DNA from 2 places in the Serratia sp. TSA_198.1 genome. Region 1 is predicted to be linked to the other one. Evidence: predicted binding sites of a transcription regulator. Region 1 holds the regulator's gene; the other holds the start of a gene.
The links. Region 1 encodes PurR, which represses purine synthesis genes. Its sites were predicted from a motif close to CANGCAAACGTTTGCNTG; they were not measured.
Positions count from the first base shown of each region.

Region 2: the regulator PurR is predicted to act here: its motif matches at 1,969-1,986, upstream of glyA (serine hydroxymethyltransferase).

Region 1 covers NZ_JBQZFP010000001.1:1,059,446-1,076,471, reverse strand. Annotated here, with positions in the region: gene sufC (Fe-S cluster assembly ATPase SufC) at 1-408, shown strand, start outside; gene sufD (Fe-S cluster assembly protein SufD) at 383-1,669, shown strand; gene sufS (cysteine desulfurase SufS) at 1,666-2,886, shown strand; gene sufE (cysteine desulfuration protein SufE) at 2,985-3,401, shown strand; gene ACUTSW_RS05015 (L,D-transpeptidase family protein) at 3,705-4,718, shown strand; gene ACUTSW_RS05010 (major outer membrane lipoprotein) at 4,854-5,090, opposite strand; gene pykF (pyruvate kinase PykF) at 5,399-6,811, opposite strand; gene ACUTSW_RS05000 (hypothetical protein) at 6,823-7,182, opposite strand; gene ACUTSW_RS04995 (cupin) at 7,216-7,521, opposite strand; tRNA gene ACUTSW_RS04990 (tRNA-Val) at 7,665-7,741, opposite strand; tRNA gene ACUTSW_RS04985 (tRNA-Val) at 7,762-7,838, opposite strand; tRNA gene ACUTSW_RS04980 (tRNA-Val) at 7,859-7,935, opposite strand; gene ACUTSW_RS04975 (MATE family efflux transporter) at 8,128-9,504, opposite strand; gene ACUTSW_RS04970 (riboflavin synthase subunit alpha) at 9,747-10,397, shown strand; gene ACUTSW_RS04965 (I78 family peptidase inhibitor) at 10,426-10,722, shown strand; gene cfa (cyclopropane fatty acyl phospholipid synthase) at 10,798-11,949, opposite strand; gene punC (purine nucleoside transporter PunC) at 12,290-13,498, opposite strand; gene punR (DNA-binding transcriptional activator PunR) at 13,623-14,567, shown strand; gene purR (HTH-type transcriptional repressor PurR) at 14,564-15,589, opposite strand; gene cydH (cytochrome bd-I oxidase subunit CydH) at 15,914-16,003, shown strand; gene ACUTSW_RS04935 (C40 family peptidase) at 16,218-17,026, opposite strand, start outside.
Region 2 covers NZ_JBQZFP010000006.1:106,436-110,720, forward strand. Annotated here, with positions in the region: gene ACUTSW_RS20705 (c-type cytochrome) at 1-499, shown strand, start outside; gene hmpA (NO-inducible flavohemoprotein) at 541-1,731, opposite strand; gene glyA (serine hydroxymethyltransferase) at 2,106-3,359, shown strand; gene ACUTSW_RS20720 (3-phenylpropionate MFS transporter) at 3,515-4,285, shown strand, end outside.

The sequences.
Region 1 (17,026 bases):
CCGCTCGACCGCTTCGATTTTGCTGATTTCATCGAAGAAAAGATTGAGTTGCTGAATATGCCTCAGGATCTGTTGACCCGCTCGGTCAACGTCGGTTTCTCCGGCGGCGAGAAAAAGCGTAATGACATTCTGCAGATGGCGGCGCTGGAGCCGGATCTGTGTATCCTGGATGAAACTGACTCCGGCCTGGATATTGACGCGCTGAAGATCGTCGCCAACGGCGTTAATTCGCTGCGGGACGGCAAACGTGCCTTCATTATCGTCACGCACTACCAGCGTATTCTGGACTACATCAAACCGGATTATGTTCATGTTCTGTCTCAAGGGCGCATCGTGAAGTCCGGCGATTTCTCCCTGGTGAAACAGTTGGAGGAGCAGGGCTATGGCTGGCTTACCGACCAACAATAACTCGCGTGCGTTGCAACAGCTTTACAGCCTGTTCGAGGCCCGTGGCGGCGAACACTCCGCTCATGCCCTGGCGCACTGGCAGCAGGCTTTGCGTCTGGGCTGGCCGACGCGCAAACATGAAAACTGGAAATATACCCCGCTGGAGGGCTTGCTGGAGCAGCAATTCCTTGAGCCGCAGGCCGAGCCGATCGCTGCCGCCCAACGTGATGCGCTGGCGCTGAACCTCGATGCTTATCGGCTGGTGTTTGTCGACGGACGGTTCAACGCCGCGCTGAGCGACAGCGATCTGGGGGAATACCAGTTCGAGGTCACTCCCTACGGCACGCCGCAGGCATTGCCGGAGCCGATCCAGCCTGAAATTTTTCTGCACCTGACCGAAAGCCTGGCGCAGGAGACCAGCATGATCCGCGTGGCGGCCGGCAAGATCGCTGCTCGGCCGTTGTACCTGTTGCACATCAGCAGTGGACGCGGCGCTGAGGGCGAGGTGAATACTGTGCATCATCGCCATCACCTCGACGTCGGTCGCAATGCCCGGGCTGAGGTGATCGAGCATTATGTCAGCCTGAACGATGCCGCGCATTTCACCGGCGCGCGTCTGACAGCCAGCATCGGAGACAACGCGGAGCTGCGTCACTGCAAGCTGGCGTTCGAAAGCCAAGCGAGCTACCACTTTGCGCATAACGACTTGGTGATTGGCCGCGACGCGCGGGTGAAAAGCGACAGCTTCCTGTTGGGGGCCGGCCTTACGCGGCATAACACCAGCGCGCAGTTGAACGGCGAAGGTTCCAACCTGGTGATCAACAGCCTGGTGCTGCCGGTGGGCAAGGATGTGTGCGATACCCGTACCTATCTGGAGCACAACAAAGGTTACTGCGAGAGCCGTCAACTGCATAAAACGGTGGTCAGCGATCGCGCCAAGGCGGTATTCAACGGCATGATCAAAGTCGCTAAACATGCGATCAAAACCGACGGCCAGATGACCAACCACAACCTGCTGTTGGGTAAGGTGGCGGAGGTGGACACCAAGCCGCAGTTGGAAATCTACGCCGATGACGTGAAATGCAGCCACGGCGCCACCGTCGGGCGTATTGATGAAGAGCAACTGTTCTATCTGCAATCGCGCGGTATTGATAAACACGCAGCGCAGCAGATGATCATCTTCGCCTTTGCCGCTGAACTGACCGAGGGCATCGGCAACGATGTTATCCGCGAATGGGTGCTGACGCGCATAGCGCAACGCCTGCCGGGGGAGGCAGCATGAGTTTTCCGATTGAACGGGTGCGCAGCGAATTCCCGCTTTTGGCGCGTGAAGTCAATGGCCGGCCGCTGGCTTACCTTGACAGTGCCGCCAGCGCGCAGAAGCCGCAGGCGGTGATCGATCGCGAACTGGATTTTTATCGCCATGGCTACGCGGCGGTACACCGTGGCATCCACACGCTGAGCGCAGAAGCGACGCAGGAGATGGAAGCGGTGCGCGAAAAAGTGGCGGCGTTTATCAACGCCGCCTCGGCGGAAGAGATTGTTTTCGTCAAGGGCACCACCGAGGGCATTAACCTGGTGGCCAACAGCTTTGGCCGCCATGTCCTGCAGCCGGGCGACAGCATTATCATCACCGAGATGGAGCATCACGCCAATATTGTTCCCTGGCAGATGCTGGCGCAGGAGCGCGGGCTTCAACTGCGGGTATGGCCGCTGCAACAGGACGGCACGCTGGATCTGGCGCAGTTGCCGGGTTTGATCGACTCGTCCACCAAATTGCTGGCGATGACTCAGGTCTCCAACGTGCTGGGCACGGTGAATCCGGTGCGTGAAATCATCGCTCAGGCGAAGGCTGCGGGCCTGAAGGTGCTGATAGACGGTGCACAGGCCGTTATGCATCAGCGCGTGGATGTGCAGGCGCTGGATTGCGATTTCTATGTGTTTTCCGGCCACAAGCTGTATGGCCCTTCCGGTATCGGCATTCTTTATGGCCGCCAGGCGCTGCTGCAGCAGATGCCGCCGTGGGAAGGCGGGGGATCGATGATACAACAGGTCAGCCTGACTAACGGCACCACCTATGCCGAGCCGCCGTGGCGCTTTGAGGCCGGTTCACCGAACACGGCCGGCATGATGGGGCTGGGCGCGGCGATGGATTATGTTAACGCGCTGGGGCTGGAGGCGATACACGACTACGAGCAGTCGCTGATGCACTATGCGCTCGAAGCGCTGAAACAGGTGCCGACGCTTAACATCTATGGTCCGACAGAGCGCGCTGGGGTCATTGCCTTTAACCTGGGTGAGCATCACGCTTACGATGTCGGCAGTTTTCTGGATCAATACGGTATCGCCATTCGTACCGGGCACCATTGCGCGATGCCGTTGATGGCGTTCTATAATGTGCCGAGCATGTGTCGCGCTTCGCTGGCGTTATACAACACCCGCGATGAAGTTGATCGGCTGGTGGCCGGGTTGCAGCGTATCCAAAAACTCTTGGGGTAGGTCGAGGGTGCCGCTTGTGGCGCTCTCTGGCGAAACAATGCCTGCAGACAGTTACGCGGGGCCGGCATGCCGGCCCCTGAATTATTGAAAGGATCCTCATGGCGAACTTGCCGGATAAAGATAAGTTGGTGCGTAATTTTTCCCGTTGCCTTAATTGGGAAGATAAGTACCTGTATGTGATTGAACTGGGCGCGAGGCTGCCGGCACTTGCCGAGGACGAACGTCAGGCGAGCAATCTGATTTCCGGCTGCCAGAGCCAGGTGTGGATTGTGATGCACACTGACGAGCAAGGGCGTGTCGAATTTCACGGCGACAGCGATGCGGCCATCGTCAAAGGGTTGCTGGCGGTAGTGTTTATTCTGTATCACCAAATGACGCCACAGCAGATTACCGAGCTTGATGTGCGGCCCTTTTTCTCCGAACTGGCGTTGAGCCAGCACCTGACGCCATCGCGTTCCCAGGGGCTGGAGGCGATGATCCGCGCTATCCGCAGTAAGGCCACCCAGTTGTTGTGAGTCTGCTTTGACATTCAGAAAGACTTATTGATGCGTTGAATATATTTCTTGTGTCAGTGAGTCTTTACAAATCCCTTCCGATCCCCCCGTCTGTGCAACAAATCAGTGACATTTCAGCAGCTTGCTTATTGACGTTACATTGACAAATCTGTCGCGCAATTACGTTATAACATGTTGATTTTTAGAGTACTTATTGCCTTTAATGCCAGCGTTGCTAGTATTAATCAGGTATTGTCTGATTTACCTGCCGTCAGGTGCCCGCTAGCCTTGTGGCCGAACCGTAATAAGCATATAGGGATGATAATGAAACGTGCGTTGAGTTTAATGGGCATGCTATTCGCCACCGTACTGACAGGCACCCAAGCCGCCAGCGCGACCGAGTATCCGTTGCCGCCGCCGGACAGCCGCCTGATTGGCGAGAACACCACTTACACCGTACCTAACGATGGCCGTCCGTTAGAGGCAATTGCCGCCGACTATCAAATTGGTCTGTTGGGCATGTTGGAGGCCAATCCGGGTACGGATCCGTTCTTGCCCAAGCCGGGTTCGGTATTAACCATCCCGACCCAAATGCTGCTGCCGGACACCAAGCGTGAGGGGATAGTGGTCAATCTGGCCGAACTGCGCCTGTACTACTACCCGAAAGGCGAGAATAAGGTAATTGTTTATCCTATCGGTATTGGCCAGACCGGCATGCATACGCCGCTGCAGGTGACTTCAGTCAGCCAGAAGATCCCGAACCCGACCTGGACACCAACGGCCAACATCCGTAAGCGCTATCAGGCGAAAGGCGTGACGCTGCCGGCGGTCATACCGGCCGGCCCTGAAAACCCGATGGGGCTGTTTGCCATGCGTTTGGCTATGGGGCACGGTGAGTACCTGATCCACGGCACCAATGCCAATTTCGGCATTGGCATGCGCGTCAGCTCCGGCTGTATCCGCCTGCGTCCGAAGGATATCGAAGCGCTGTTTAACATGGTGCCGCGCGGCACCCGCGTACAGGTGATTAACGATCCGGTGAAAATTTCCGTGGAGCCGGACGGTAAGCGTTACGTCGAAGTCCATCAGCCGCTGTCGAGAGTCGAAAGCGATGATCCGCAGACCATGCCGATTTCACTGTCCAAAACCGAAAAAAGCTTTGTCGAGGATTCGCAGACCGATCGTGCGGTGTTCGACAGTGCGGTTGTACGCCGCTCTGGCATGCCGGTACTGGTTAATCTGGGGCAGAGTACGTCTGATGTGACTTTAACGCCTGTAGCCCCGCAGGGAGCGAATAAGGGCCTGTTCAAGGGGGCACCTATCAGCGCGGTGAATTAAATACGGGTCATAACTGACGATTCTGAGGGGGTTCAGCGTGCTGAACCCTTTTTTTCGCCTGTGGCGAGGGGAAAGGGGAGCGCAAACAAAAAAAACGGCGCACAATGTGCGCCGTTTTCAATAACCGAAGCTATCTTACTTTTTGTAAGCGTGAGCTTGGTTGTCCAGGCGCTGGTTAGCACGTGCTGCGTCGTCTTTAGCTGCTTGAACGTCAGAACGGATTGCGTTCACGTCGTTGCTCAGCTGGTCAACTTTAGCGTTCAGAGTCTGAACGTCAGAAGACAGTTGATCGATTTTAGCATTGCTAGAGCAGCCTGCCAGCAGAGTGGAACCCAGGATTACCGCGCCCAGTACCAGTTTAGTACGATTCATTATAACACCCTCTAGATTGAGTTAATCTCCATGTAGCGTTACAAGTATTACACAAACTTTTTTCGAAAGAGAATAATTTTTTTGTATTGGAGTGCTTTATTTTGATCGTTCGCTCAAACTTGCATCTTCTTTTGATGAATAGTTAAAAAATCTAGGGAAAACAGCTGGATTCCATGGGACAACTCCGATTTGTAATTAGCCAAATAATGAGCAATCGGCAGTTGCGTTTTTGGGAAAACAGTTTACTACTGCTAAAAAAAACGCCGCTAAGCGGCGTTTTGGTCAAGACAATTATGTCACGTTTTATATTACAGCACGTGAACCGAGGCAGTATTGGTGGTGCCGCTCGGTACCAGAGCGCCAGAAACCATCACCACAACGTCGCCTTTTTGCGCCAGGCCACTGGCCAGTGCAGCTTCTTTGCCAATGCGATAGAAGTCGTCGGTAGAGGCGATTTCTTTGACCATTTGCGGCGTAACGCCTTTGGTCAGGATCAATTGGCGAGCGGTGACTTCGTTGGTGGTCAGCGCCAGGATCACGGCGTTAGGGAAGTATTTACGCACGGATTTGGCTGATTTACCGCCGCTGGTGGCAACCACAATCAATGGCGCGTCCAGTTTTTCTGCGGTTTCAACGGCGCCACGGCAGACGGCTTCGGTGATGCGTAGTTTGCGGTTGTCGTTCAGGCTGTCAATACGGCTTGGCATCACGCGATCGGTGCGCTCGCAGATGGTGGCCATAATGGTCACGGCTTCCAGTGGGTATTTGCCCTTGGCGCTCTCGCCTGACAACATAACGGCGTCGGTGCCGTCCAGAATGGCGTTCGCCACGTCGCCGGCTTCAGCACGGGTAGGGCGCGGGTTCTTGATCATCGAATCCAGCATTTGGGTGGCGGTGATCACCACTTTACGTGCGCGATTACATTTTTCGATCATCATCTTCTGAGCGAAGATCACTTCTTCTACCGGGATTTCTACGCCCAGATCGCCACGAGCTACCATGATGCCGTCAGAGGCTTCGAGGATCTCGTCGAAATTGTTCAGGCCTTCCTGGTTTTCAATTTTGGAGATGATCTGAATCTGCTCGCCGCCGTGGGCTTTCAGATGTTCGCGGATTTCCAGTACGTCGGAGCGTTTGCGGATAAAGGACGCGGCAACGAAGTCGACACCTTGTTCACAGCCGAAAATCAGGTCGCGTTTGTCTTTTTCTGCCAATGCAGGCAGTTGGATGGAAACGCCCGGCAGGTTAACGCCTTTGTTTTCGCCCAGATCGCCGCTGTTCAGTACCTTACAGATCACTTCGTTCTCGGTCACGTTAGTGACTTCCATGCCGATCAGGCCGTCGTCAACCAGCACGGTATTGCCGATTTTCAGATCGGCGGAGAAGCCGGCGTAGGTGACCGCAACGCGTTCGTTATTGCCGATAATGCTTTGATCGGTGGTGAAAGTGAAGGTCTGGCCGGCAACCAGCGCCGCGTCTTTGCCGCCTTCCAGCTTCATGGTGCGGATTTCCGGGCCTTTGGTATCCAGCAGGATACCGGCGTTTTTGCCGGTTTTCGCGATCACGGCACGCATGTTCTTGATGCGGTTGCCATGTTCTTCATAATCGCCGTGGGAGAAGTTGAGGCGCATTACGTTCATGCCTGCATTGAGCAGGTTGGTCAGCATTTCTTCCGATTCGGTTTTTGGACCGATGGTACAAACAATTTTGGTCTTTTTCATGACGGAGTTTTCTACAAGTTGTGATGGATAAAAAAACGAATAAAACCAGCGGCCAGGCCACCGGTATGGAATTTGAGTCGCGCCTGGTGGTGCAAAACACAGTTAAGGATAGGTGACCAGAGTTGAAATGGGGTGTAAAAATTCAGCCCGCGCCAGGGCGTAGGGATGCTGCGCAACATGATGAGATGAAAATGTGTTGTTATTGCGTTTTCGCAGATCAAGGGCTGAAACCATTCAACTGAAAGACGTTGCGCATTATAAAGGCTAAGCGACGGGAAACAAAATAAAAAACCGGTGATCGACGGCGGATCCGTTAAATCAGCAGCAAATGTGGCGCAAATGCAAATCACCAGCAGGTGTTTGTTGCGCAAATAACCTTGCTGTGAACGAAACAATTAACGCAATCAATCTGCCGTGATGATTTCCAGCAGGGTTCCGGCAGTCAGGCAGAAGCATCCGCTGGCGGTGTTGGCGGGAATGGCGATAGTTTCCCCGGCCACCACCACCTGAGTATCACTGCCAACGGTGAATTCAAACTCACCGGAAACGACCCGCGTTTGCAATGAATGCCCCCGCTTTTGCAGTTGCCCGAAGGTGCCGGCCCCGAATTTGACTTCCGTAGCACGGGCGCCATCGCTCATTACGCCTTGGCGGCGGATGAGGCCGTTGTCGAGTTTTTCAAACGGAGTTTCTGCGGTAAATGTCAGCATTAAACTTGTCCTGTAAAAGGTGTTCGCCATGATGATATTCGGATACGGCTAGCGGTTACAGAAGTAACGTTCGGGAATCGCATGGGCAGATTAGGGTAATGGAAGTATCGGATAGAAAGGTCAAGCCTGAGGGAATAACGATTTGGTGCGTCCGAGTGGACTCGAACCACCGACCCCCACCATGTCAAGGTGGTGCTCTAACCAACTGAGCTACGGACGCACTGCACTGCTTTAGAAATTTGGTGCGTCCGAGTGGACTCGAACCACCGACCCCCACCATGTCAAGGTGGTGCTCTAACCAACTGAGCTACGGACGCACTGTACTGCTTTAGGAATTTGGTGCGTCCGAGTGGACTCGAACCACCGACCCCCACCATGTCAAGGTGGTGCTCTAACCAACTGAGCTACGGACGCATCTTTTCCTGTCTGTCATGGCTGACAGCGGGGACGAATATTAACGAGCTACCTGCGCGCTGGCAAGGAGAAAAACGTAATTTTATCCGGTATTTCACACGATTGCTGAGCTTATGTGCAGTGCGGTTGTTTTTTCTGCAAACACGGACGAAGAAGCCACCGGCGGCGGAATAAACCGGCCGGTGGCGAAACTTAGCGGGTGGAGCGCTGCAAGATCAGCGCAGCAGGCTGTTTTTGCAGCCAGCGCATGCGCGTAGCCATCATGATGGCCGCAAAGGTCAGGCCGATGATAAAACCAATCCAGAAGCCGCTTGGCCCCATCGCCGGCACCAGGACATCGGTCAACGCCAGCAGGTAGCCGCTCGGCAGGCCCAGTACCCAATAAGCGATAAAGGTGATGAAGAAGATTGACCGGGTATCTTTATAACCGCGAAGAATACCGCTGCCGATCACCTGAATCGAATCGGAAATCTGATAAATGGCCGCCAGCAACATCAGGTGCGACGCCATCGCAACTACCGCCGGGCTGTCGTTATACAACAGCGCGATTTGTTCGCGGAAAGTGGCGGTAAACAGCGCGGTGCAGCAGGCCATCAGGATACCGACGCCGATAGCGGCATAGGCGGCAATCCGCGCGCCTTCGACCGAACCTTCACCGAGCCGGTAGCCGACGCGAATGGTGGCGCTGACGCCGAGCGACAGTGGCAACACGAACATCAACGCGCTGAAGTTCAGCGCAATCTGATGCCCGGCCACGGAAACGATGCCCAGCGGCGAGACCAGCAGGGCGACGATGGCGAACAGCGTCACCTCAAAAAACAGCGCCAACGCCACCGGCAGACCGATACCGATGAGGCGTTTCATCGCCGGCCAGTCCGGGCTGCGGTTGCTGCCTTCATGCGGCAGGATGTCACGTTGCGACGGTGCGCGTTTTACATACCAGCGCATTGCCAGGAACATGAACCAGTAGACGCTGCCGGTTGCTACGCCGCAACCGACGCCGCCCAGCTCAGGCATACCGAACTTGCCGTAGATGAAGATATAGTTAATCGGGATATTGACCAGCAGGCCGAGAAAGCCAATCACCATGCCGGGTTTGGTTTTCGACAGTCCTTCACACTGGCCACGCAGTACCTGGAAGAACAGATAGCCCGGCGCGCCCCACATGATAGCATGCAGGTAGCCAACGGCTTTATCCGCCAGTTGCGGATCGATATTGTGCATCATATCGATCACGAACTTGCTGTTATACAGCACGAAAATGATCAGGACAGAGACCGCACAAGCCAGCCAAAACCCTTGGCGTACCTGATGAGCGATACGGTCGCGGCGGCCGGCGCCGTTAAGCTGCGCGATCACCGGAGTTAGCGCCAGCAGCAGGCCGTGGCCGAACAGAATGGCCGGCAACCAGATAGAGGTGCCGACGGCGACGGCGGCCATATCCGTGGCGCTATAAGCGCCGGCCATAATGGTATCGACCACGCCCATTGCGGTTTGCGATATTTGCGCGATGATTACCGGAATTGCGAGGGCCAATAAACTACGCGCTTCAATGAAGTACTTCTGCACGCATACACCTTTTCTATTTATTTATGATTGAGGGGAGGGTCGTCGCGAAAGGACAACAATTAAAAATAGCGGAATTTTGTCAAAAAGATTGTACGCGCTCGGCGTCGTTAAGCAAATGTTGTGACGAAATAGTTATTAAATGCGCAGGCGCGGATTTTTTGCCTCCCCGGGTTTGGTTTTCCTCGCCAACTGGGGCAAACTGCCCCAAGCGCTTTAAACATTTTCAGAAAGAAGAGGCTCACATGTTCACCGGTATCGTACAAGGCACCGCGCCGCTGGTCGCCATTGATGAAAAATCCAACTTCCGTACCCACGTCATAGAGATGCCTGCGGAACTACTGCCTGGGCTGGAGCTCGGCGCGTCGGTGTCCCATAACGGTTGCTGCCTGACCGTCACTGCGGTGGAAGGCAACCGCGTCAGCTTTGATCTGATCAAAGAAACGTTGCGCCTGACCAATCTCGGCGAGCTGGCTTTGGGGGACGTGGTCAATATCGAAAGGGCGGCCAAATTCAACGATGAAATTGGCGGCCACCTGATGTCCGGCCATATTATCTGCACGGCGGAAGTCGCCAAGATTTATACCTCCGAAAATAATCGTCAGATATGGCTGCGCATGCCGGATGCGGAACTGATGAAATACGTTCTGCATAAAGGTTTTATTGGCATTGACGGTATTAGCCTGACGATCGGAGAGGTGGTGAATAACCGTTTCTGCGTGCACCTGATCCCGGAGACGCTTGATCGCACCACGCTGGGCAAAAAACGCCTGGGCGACAAGGTGAATATTGAGATTGATCCACAAACGCAGGCGGTGGTAGATACCGTTGAGCGGGTGTTGGCGAGCCGCGAAGCGGCCATGGCGACGGCGAGCGCGCTGGCGCAGAAGATCTGACGGACAATAACCACAGAGGAGTAACCGCGTGAAGTTTTATGGGAAAACGTTGATGTTAACGGCGCTGCTGGCGCTGAGTGCCTGTAGCAGCTCACCTGAGCAGGGCGCGGCCAATCAGGCCGTTGATGCAGAAAGTGATACCTGCGGTGCCGCGCAATACCAGAGTTACGTCGGCAAGCCGATGTCAGCGCTGGAAGGCGTTCAGATTGACTCTCAGGTACGTGCGATTCCGTACAATTCGGCCGTTACTATGGACTTTAACCTGCGTCGTCTGAACTTCCTGGGCGACAGCGAGGATAAAATCATTCGGGTTTATTGCGGCTGATCAGCCATTGGTTAGCGCATAATATAAAACGCCCCCGGTAAAAACCGGGGGCGTTTCGTTATGGTATGGCATTAATCAGCGCGGGACGCGGATACCGCCTTCAATGCCTTTCGGGCTGAATACCACCTGCCACAATTGAATGTCACGCGCGCGAAACGCACCTGCACAGGCGTTCAGATAATAGCTGAACATACGTTCGAAACGCTCGGAATAACGCTGAGCCAGTTGCGGCCATGCCTGCCTGAAACGCTCGTACCAGACCATCAGGGTGCGATCATAATCGGCGCCAATATTATGCCAATCTTCCATCACGAAACGTCCCTCGCTGGCTTTGGCTATCTGCGTGACTGAAGGCAGGCAGCCATTCGGGAAGATATATTTGTTGATCCACGGGTCAACATTCATATCTGTCCGGTTCGAGCCAATGGTGTGCAGCAGGAAAAGGCCATCCGGTTTTAAATTACGCTCCACCACCTTGAAGTAGGTGCGATAATTTTTGGGGCCAACGTGCTCAAACATGCCGACGGAGACAATGCGATCAAACTGCTGGTGCAGATCGCGGTAGTCCTTCAGCAGAATTTCAACGTCCAGCCCGGCGCAGCGCTCCTGCGCCAGCTTTTGCTGTTCGGCGGAAATGGTTACGCCCACGACGGAAACGCCATAGTTTTTCGCCGCAAAGGCGGAAAGGCCGCCCCAACCGCAGCCGATATCCAGTAATTTCATCCCCGGTTGCAACTGCAGTTTCTCGCAAATCATTCGCAGCTTGGCTTCCTGCGCTTGCTCCAGCGTGGTTGCCTCTTTCCAATAGGCGCAGGAATATTGCATATAGGGATCGAGCATCAGCGTAAACAGATCGTTTCCCAGATCGTAATGCTCTTTGCCGACAATCCAGGCTCGTTTCTTCGATTGCAAATTGATTAATCGCGCGGCGGCAATTCGCAGGATATCTTTCACATGGTGGGGGAGTTTCTTTTCCAGGCCTGCGCCGACTACGTGTTGAAAGAATATATCCAGCCGTTCGCATTCCCACCAGCCATCCATATAGCTTTCGCCCAGGCCGAGAGAACCTTCCCGCAACACGCGTTTAAAAAAATCAGGATTTTTAATCTGAATATCGAAAGGACGTGAGCCGTTTATTTCTATACCGGCCATACTGAGCATTTCATGAGCGATACGGTACCATGGGTTGTCCTGAATGCTCACATCTTCTATACACGATGAACTCATAGCTTCTCCATCACCTTCTTCTGACTTATGACCCGCCAGAAAATAGCTTAGACAATTTCTGCGGGCGCATATGTATACCTACGGTGGAAAGTCACCGTGGCGTCTGATATCCGACTATGAACAGAGGAAAATTTTAAGAAGGCTCCAGCGCAATAGGCGCGGATAAACAATCCTTAAAAAAGTGTGACGCCATACGCGTACACAACAGCTACTTGTGATAATAAGACTATAAAAGTGTTATTTTAAAAGGTCGTTTTGAGTATAGGCTTGCCGAGGCGCTTACTCAACCGTAAATCGCACTCGGCAAAAATATTCTTTAAGTGATTATTAGTACAGGTAATTATGACGCAGAGTTAGCATGTTCCTGTCGTACTGCCTGCGAATTATCGATCACTTTTCCCCGTTGCAACATATACCCCAACGCGGCCAATACCACCGTTGAAACCATCACCGTTACCGTCGCCAACAGCGGTTGGGCTATAAAGGCCGAAACCAATAGGCTCGCGACAAAGCACAGGCCCAATTGCAGGGTATTTTGCAGCGCTGCGGCTTTGCCTGTGCCTTCCGGGAACGGCATCAACGCATTCGCCACTACGATCGGGTAGCAGGCTCCGTTGACCAGCGCCATCAGGCAGAATGGAATCAGCAACGTGGTGAGCGTGGGCTCGGTCAATGTCGCCACCAGATATAACGCCACCATGCTGATGCCATAACCTACCAGCAGCCAAGGCAGCAGGGTGTTGCCATTCATGCGGTTTAACGCCGTACGGCAACCGTAACCGCCCAATAAGAAAGCCAGCGTCTGCGGGACATAGCTCAGGCCAATATCATTGGGGCTGTAACCCATATCGCCAAGAATAAACGGCGAACCGGTGAGCCAGGCAAAAAAACCGGCAGAGCAGGCGGCAAAAATGGTGACGTTACCGCTGAATACCGGCGACTTCAGCAGTTGGAAGAAACTCAGGGTGTTTTTGGGCTGGGCAGATGGCGCGCTTTTGGCGCTTTCCTTCAGTAACAGCGTCGGCAGCAGCAAAATGACGGTGATACCCAGCAGCACGGCGAAAATTGCCCGCCATCCCATGTGGTTCAACAACCAGGCGCCGACCAACGGTGCCAGCGCAGGCGAAAGTGCTACCAGCGGCATAATGGTGGCGAATACGCGGTTGGCTTTGCCTTCACGGTAGCGGTCAATGACCAGTGCCTGCCAGGTGACGGCGGCTGAACACACACCGATCGCCTGGATAAAGCGCAGCGACCACAGTTGGACGGCATTTTGCACCCACAGCATGCCGAGGCAGCCCAGAGCAAACAGCGCCAGGCCAATCAGCAGAACGGGTTTGCGGCCCAAATTATCGGAGAGCGGCCCCCAGAGCAGTTGAGCAAAGGCAAAACCGGCCAGGAAAATGCTAAGGCTGGCGCTGATTGCGCCGGCGGAAATTTGCAGATCTTGCTGCATAGCGCCAAAGGCGGGCAGATACATGTCGGTGGCCAGGTAACCCAGCATGCTCAGGCCGGCAAGATAGAACATAAAACCAAAGGAATTTCGCATGGTATTTCTCATTAATATTTTATTGTCGCAGGTTTTTAGCGCCGGCAAGTGTATCCGGCTGGATCTCTGCTTGTGAAACGGTAATATTTGCGAAGTGCTGTTAAAAAAATTGAAGGCAAAAATCATGTGGTCTGAATATTCGCTTGATGTCGTGGACGCGGTCGCCCGCACCGGCAGCTTCAGCGCGGCGGCGCAGGAACTGCACCGGGTACCTTCGGCGGTTAGCTATACTGTGCGGCAACTAGAACAATGGTTGGCGGTACCGCTATTTGAACGGCGTCATCGCGATGTAGAACTGACGCTGGCTGGCACGCTGTTTATTCAGGAAGCGCGCGGTGTCATCAAAAAAATGCTCGACACTCGCAGGCAGTGCCAGCAGGTGGCCAATGGTTGGCGTGGCCAATTAAAAATTGCGGTGGATATCATCGTCAAACCGCAGCGCTGCCGTCAGCTGGTGCTGGATTTTTACCGTCAATTCCCCGATGTGGAGCTGTTGGTCCAACCCGAAGTGTTTAACGGCGTATGGGATGCGCTGGTGGATGGCCGCGCCGATATGGCGATCGGCGCTACGCGGGCGGTGCCGGTTGGCGGTGGTTTCGCCTTTCGCGACATGGGCGACATGCGTTGGTTGTGTGTCGCCAGCCCCCAGCATCCCTTGGCGGGGTTGGATGGCCTGCTAAACGATGATCAGCTCCGGCCTTTCCCTTCGCTGTGTCTGGAGGATACGTCACGCAATTTGCCCAAGCGGGTCACCTGGACGCTGGACAATCAACGGCGGCTGGTGGTGCCGGATTGGGCCTCTGCGGTGGATTGCCTGTGCGCCGGATTGTGCGTCGGCATGATGCCTGCGCATCAGGTATTGCCGTTGGTACAGCGTGGTGAATTGGTGGCGCTGCAACTGCAACAGCCATTTCCCGCCAGCCCATGCTGCCTGACCTGGCAGCAGAATACCCCATCGCCGGCGATGGCCTGGCTGCTGGATTACCTGGGGGACAGTGAAACCTTGAATCAGGAATGGTTAAGCGAAGTGACGCCGGAAGCCGCTTTGGCTCCCGGCGTTGGCGACTAGCGGCGGTAATCGATGAAGGGACCGTCGGCGACCGAGCGGCGTTCAACCAGCTTCGGATGTACCTCAATGACTTGCGACTCTTCACGCTTGCTGATGATGCGATCCAGCAGCATGGTGAACGCCATCTCGCCCAAACGCTCTTTGGGCTGATGGATGGTCGTCAGTGCCGGCGTGAAATAGCGGGCGTTGCGCACATTATCGTAACCAATAACGGAAATATCCTGCGGTACGCGCAACCCCAGCTCATCAGCGGCGCAAATAGCGCCCATTGCCATAATGTCGCCGCCGCAGAATACCGCCGTTGGGCGCTGTTTCTGCGATAATATCTGGTGCATGGCTTTGTAGCCGGATTCCGGTTCGAAGTCACCTTGTACAATCCACTCGTCGCGCACCTCGATATTGGCTTCTTCCATGGCTTTTAAAAAGCCCTGATGGCGGCCGCCGCCGGTATTGCGCGCTAATTGGCCCGGAATGGCGCCAATCTCACGGTGGCCACGCTCGATCAGATAGCGGCCGGCCAGATAACCGCCTTCGAAGGCGTTGTCGATAATAGTATCGGTAAAATCACCGCGTGCTGCGCCCCAGTCCATGACCACCATCGGGATGTTACGGTAATCTTCCAGCATCCCCAGCAATTGATCCGGGTATTCAGAGCACATCACCAGCAGGCCATCGACGCGTTTTTGCGCCAGCATCGCCAGATAAGCGCGTTGCTTGTCCAGGTTATTGTGCGAGTTACACAGGATCAGCGTATAGCCTTTGCTGTAGCAGCTGTTTTCCACCGCCTCGATCACTTCGGCGAAATAGGGCGCTTCGCTGGAGGTAGCCAGCAGACCGATAGATTTGGTGTGATTGACTTTCAGGCTGCGCGCCACGGCGCTGGGAGAATAGTGCAGCTCTTTGATCGCGGCCGCGACGGCCGCTTTAGTCTCTTCGGCGACGAAACGAGTCTTATTGATGACGTGCGAAACGGTGGTGGTGGAAACGCCAGCGCGTTTGGCCACATCTTTAATCGTTGCCATGTAAAGAATGACTCCTGAACTCACATGTTGCAGCATGTAAGTGTGATGTTAATCGTTTGCCTGCGTAGATCCTTCTTCCAAATAAGCGAAGCTGAGTTTTTAGTGTATTGAAGTCGTCAGCGTTTGGTCAGGAGGGGCATTTTTGCCGGTACGCAGTTGTGAACTGCGAATTTTGTCCCATATTGAGCCAAAGTGGAAGAGGTAATCAGTATTATAAACCGGGAAATGATAACAAGATTTTATTGTCTAACTGTGGGAAAATGGTTTGACGCATTAATTGTGTGCCTTTTATCCTTGGGATAACCCGTCTGAAAAGGAGTTGTAATGGATACCGATCTGAAAATGTCACTGTTCACCACTGTGTGCGCGCTGGCCGTTATTATTGCTTTTAGCTTCACCGCGGCGTTGAACTGATCCCTGGTTGTCACACAGGCGCAGTTCACTGCGCCTGTCCGCATTTTCCCACCGCTACGTCAGATTTTTCCACAAGTGCCCCGTTCACCCACACCCGGATGTTTTCCATGCGGCTTCGCGAAACCGCGGTCTGAGAGCGACTAAAAGGCCTAAGATCAGAACGCTTGCGGTAGGCGGTGAGGCGTGCGGCTGGGGGGACCAGCCGCGGAGGCGATTATCGAATGGTTTTCGGTGTTACCACACGGCGGGCGCCAATGTAGTGGTTTTGCCAGTAGTCGTTGTCCAACTGGCTGATACGGATTTCCTCACCGGTACGCGGTGACTGAATGAATTTGCCGTTGCCCAGATAGACGCCGACGTGATCGGCCACGCCACGGTTGTTGATGCGGAAGAACACCAGGTCACCGCTTTCCAGCTCGTTTTTCTTGATCGGCGCCGCGTCGCGCAGGTGGTACATCTCGTTGGCAGTACGCGGCATCTTGATTTTCACTACGTCTTTATAGGCGTAATAAATCAGTCCGCTACAGTCAAAACCGGTTCTTGGCGAAGTGCCGCCCCAGCGATAAGGTTTGCCCATTTGATCCATCAGCTTGGCCATTGCGGTTTGCTTGGCGTGCTGATAGCGCTTTTTGTGCGCCGGGCTGAGTTTCAGCGGTTTTTCGTCGCGAGCCAATTTGGCGGTGGCCATGCCGGGTTCCCGGTGGCGACCATAACCTTTTTTGTAACCCTTTTTCGGTGGGGTCACTTTGATTTTGGCTATTTTCTGGGTTTGGTGTTTCGATTTTGCGCTGACGATCTTTTTAGCGGTTTTTTCTGTTTTGGCTTTGGAAACCTTGGCTGTTTTTGGCGGAGCAGTGACTTTCACTTTTTTGCTGGCCTTTGCCGCTTTCTTTTTCTTGCGGTCATCCGGCCGTGCTTCATTAACGTGGCTCTTGCGCTGCTCGGCGGCAATACGCGCCTGTGGCGCAGCGTGCGCCAGATTTAAGAATAGCTGTGTAAACAACAGCACAAAAAGCGTAAGAA
Region 2 (4,285 bases), on a different contig from region 1:
AACCGGCCGCAGCCGACATGCTGCGGTGGCCGGGCCGATGAGCGAGGTGGTCACCCACAGTACGCAGTATCTTACCGATGGCGACCTGAACGCCATTGCCACTTATCTGCACAGCCTGGCGGCGGAAAAACCTCCGGCAGAGAAAGCCGTTGCCCCGGAGGCCGGCAGTCAACAGGCCGGGCAGCGCACCTATGCAATGTACTGTTCAACCTGCCACGGCAATAAAGGCGAGGGCAGCGACAACACCATTCCGGCATTGGCGGGCAACGCGACGGTGACGGCGGACAATCCGCTGACGGCGCTGCGAGTCTTGCTGGAAGGGGCGCAAACGCCGATCACTCAACAGGCTACCGCGATCGCCATGCCAGGTTACGGCTGGGCATTGAATGACCGGCAGGCAGCCGATCTGATGAGTTACTTACGCGGAAGTTGGGGCAATCAGGCTGGGGCGGTAACGGCGCAGCAGGTGCAGGAGGCGCGTAAGCTGGCGGAGAAATAACGGTGGGGCGCGGTGCTGTTCACAGACCGCGCCCCGTTTGATTACAGTACCTTATGCGGGCCGAAGCATTCGTAATGGATACGTTCGGCGTTCACGCCCATTTCCAGCAGTTGTTTGCCGACATGCTGCATAAACGGCACCGGGCCGCAGAAGTAGTAATGCATCTGTGGATCGTCGAGCGTTTCGCGCAGTGCGCTGAGGTCCATCAACCCGCTGCTCTGATAATCGCGGCCTTCCACGTCGTCGGTGCCCGGCTCGCGGTACCAGACGTGACTGCTCAGGTTTGGCATGCGGCCGGCGATATCCGCCACTTCATCTGCGAAGGCGTGAACGCTGCCGTTTTCCGCTGCGTGCAACCAGTGCACGTTCGCCTGATGTTGACTGTCGTGCAGGGTATTGAGCATACCGAGCATGGGCGTTTGGCCTACGCCGGCGGAGATCAGGGCTACCGGGGTGGTTGGCTGCACGTCAAGGAAGAAATCCCCGTGCGGCGGCGCCAGATAAAGTACATCGCCCTCTTTGGCCTGCTGATGCAGGAAATTCGAAACCTTACCTTGATCTTCACGCTTCACCGCGATGCGGTAGTATTCGCCGTTAGGCGCGGTGGTCAGTGAGTATTGGCGGATTTCCTGATTTTCCATGCTGTCGTGATTGATATAGACCGCCAGATATTGCCCCGGCTTGAAGTCAACCACGCGGCCACCGTCCACCGGCGCCAACACGAAGCTGCAAATCACGTCGCTTTGCGGCTGCTTTTTGACAATGCGGAAAGCGCGCCGTTCGCGCCAGCCGCCATTCGCGTTTTCACTTTCCTGATAAATCTGGCCTTCACGCTGGATGAATACGTTCGCCAATACGCCGTAGGCCTTGCCCCAGGCATCCAGCACTTCCTGGCCAGGGCTGAACATTTCGTCCAGCGTCGCCAGCAGGTGGCCGCCGACAATTTGATACTGCTCCGGCTGGATATTCAGGCTGGTGTGCTTTTGGGCAATACGCTCTACCGCCGGCAGCAACGCCGCCAGATTTTCTATATTGGCGGCATAGGCGCAGATCGCATCGAACAACGCCTGGCGTTGATCACCGTTGCGCTGGTTATTCATGTTGAAAACATCTTTCAACTCAGGATTGTGTTCGAACATGCGATCGTAGAAATGAGCGGTCAGTTTAGGCCCGGTCGCAGCCAGCAAGGGGATTGTGGATTTTACGGTGGCGATGGTTTGGCTATCCAGCATGGTAGCGCTCCTTTGGCTTCAATTATTGGTATATTTAAAAAGTTGTATATTAAATGCATCTTTATGTTTGCGCAAATACTAGCGATTTCCGCCGGGGCTGTAAATACCCTTATTTTTGTTGCGGAGTTGTTAAGCGTCGATCTCGCTCACAGAACATGAAAAAACCGCACCCTCAGTATGAGTAAAAGTCCGTTGCCGAATGGCGTGATATATAGGATCAAAGCCTTGCAGCGCGTCATGCCAATCGTTTGCGTAAAAACCTCTGTCAAGACCTATCCTCGGTAGGGGAAAACAGTTTACACTGTTGCCCAGAACCCAACCGGGTAGTTATTTGGTGATTTTTTAGTTAGCCGATTTAAGTCAGGAGATGCCGGATGTTAAAGCGTGAAATGAACATTGCTGATTACGATGCCGAACTGTGGCGTGCAATGGAGCAAGAAGTCGTGCGTCAGGAAGAGCACATTGAACTGATTGCGTCTGAGAACTACACCAGCCCGCGCGTAATGCAGGCTCAGGGTTCCCAGTTGACCAACAAATACGCTGAAGGCTATCCGGGCAAGCGTTATTACGGCGGCTGCGAATATGTGGATATCGTTGAGCAACTGGCCATCGACCGTGCTAAAGAGCTGTTTGGCGCAGATTACGCCAACGTGCAGCCGCACTCCGGCTCCCAGGCTAACTTCGCCGTCTACACCGCGCTGTTGCAGCCGGGCGACACCATTCTGGGCATGAACCTGGCGCACGGCGGCCACCTGACCCACGGTTCACCGGTCAACCTGTCCGGCAAGCTGTACAACGTGGTGCCTTACGGCATCAACGAAAAAGGCGAAATCGACTACGACGATCTGGCCAAGCAAGCGCAGACCCACAAACCAAAAATGATCATCGGCGGCTTCTCGGCCTTCTCCGGTCTGGTTGACTGGGCAAAAATGCGTGAAATCGCCGACAGCATCGGCGCTTACCTGTTCGTTGACATGGCGCACGTTGCGGGCCTGATCGCCGCCGGCGTTTATCCGAACCCGGTTCCGCACGCGCACATCGTTACCACCACCACCCACAAAACCCTGGCGGGCCCGCGTGGCGGCCTGATCCTGGCGAAGGGCGGTGATGAAGATCTGTACAAGAAGCTGAACTCCGCCGTATTCCCTGGCGGCCAGGGCGGCCCGCTGATGCACGTGATCGCCGGTAAAGCGGTGGCGCTGAAAGAAGCGATGGAGCCTGAGTTCAAGGTTTACCAGCAGCAAGTTGCCGATAACGCCAAAGCGATGGTGAAGGTGTTCCTGGAGCGCGGCTACAAAGTGGTTTCCGGCGGTACTCATAACCACCTGTTCCTGCTGGACCTGGTTGACAAAAACCTGACCGGTAAAGAAGCTGACGCCGCCCTGGGCCGCGCCAACATCACCGTGAACAAAAACAGCGTGCCTAACGATCCTAAGAGCCCGTTCGTTACCTCTGGCATTCGTATCGGTACGCCGGCTGTGACCCGCCGCGGCTTCAAAACCGCTGAAGTGACTGAGTTGGCCGGTTGGATCTGCGACGTGCTGGACAACATCAACGATGAAGCCACCATCGAACGCACCAAGAAGAAAGTGCTGGATATCTGCGCCCGCCTGCCGGTCTACGCATAATTTTGCTTTCTCTTTAAAAACCCGCTTCGGCGGGTTTTTTTATGCCTGTTACCGGCAAATTGTGAACTGCTTGGCACTCTATCCCCTTGATCGTGGATGAATGTTGCTCGTGAGTGTGAGCTCTGTCAAAGTATCGCCTACACACCGGAGGGATCATGGTTCTGCAATCAACGCGTTGGCTCGCTCTCAGTTATTTCACCTACTTCTTTTCTTATGGCATCTTCTTACCGTTTTGGGGCGTTTGGCTGAAAGGCGAAGGCATAGCGCCTGAAACCATAGGTCTGTTGCTCGGTGCCGGTTTGGTTGCGCGTTTCCTCGGCAGTTTGCTGATTGCTCCCCGGGTTAAAGATCCTTCCCATCTGGTGACGGCACTTCGCCTGCTGGCGTTGCTGACGTTGGCCTTCGCCGTCGGGTTTTGCTTCGGCAACGGCTGGGGTTGGCTGATGCTGGTGATTGCCGGCTTCAACCTGTTCTTCTCGCCGTTGGTACCGCTGACCGACGCGTTGGCCGCCACCTGGCAAAAACAAATCACCATGGACTACGGTCGAGTCAGGCTATGGGGTTCGCTGGCGTTCGTGATCGGTTCTGCGCTGACTGGGCAAATGGTGTCGGTTTGGGGCCATAACGCTATTCTTTATAGCCTGATCGCCAGTGTGCTGGCGATGCTGCTGGGCATGATGCTGAAACCGAGCGTGATGCCGCAGGGGGAGACGCGTACCCAAAGCGGGCCAGACCGCTCACTGCGCGAAATGCTCAAGGAAGGGCCGGTCTGGCGTTTCCTGTTGTGCGTCACGTTGTTGCAGGGTGCGCATGCCGGCTATTACAGCTTTGGTTCTATCTACTGGCAGGAAGCCGGCTACTCGGCTTCGACGATTGGTTATCTGTGGTCGCTGGGCGTGGTGGCGGAAGTCATCATTTTCGCCAGC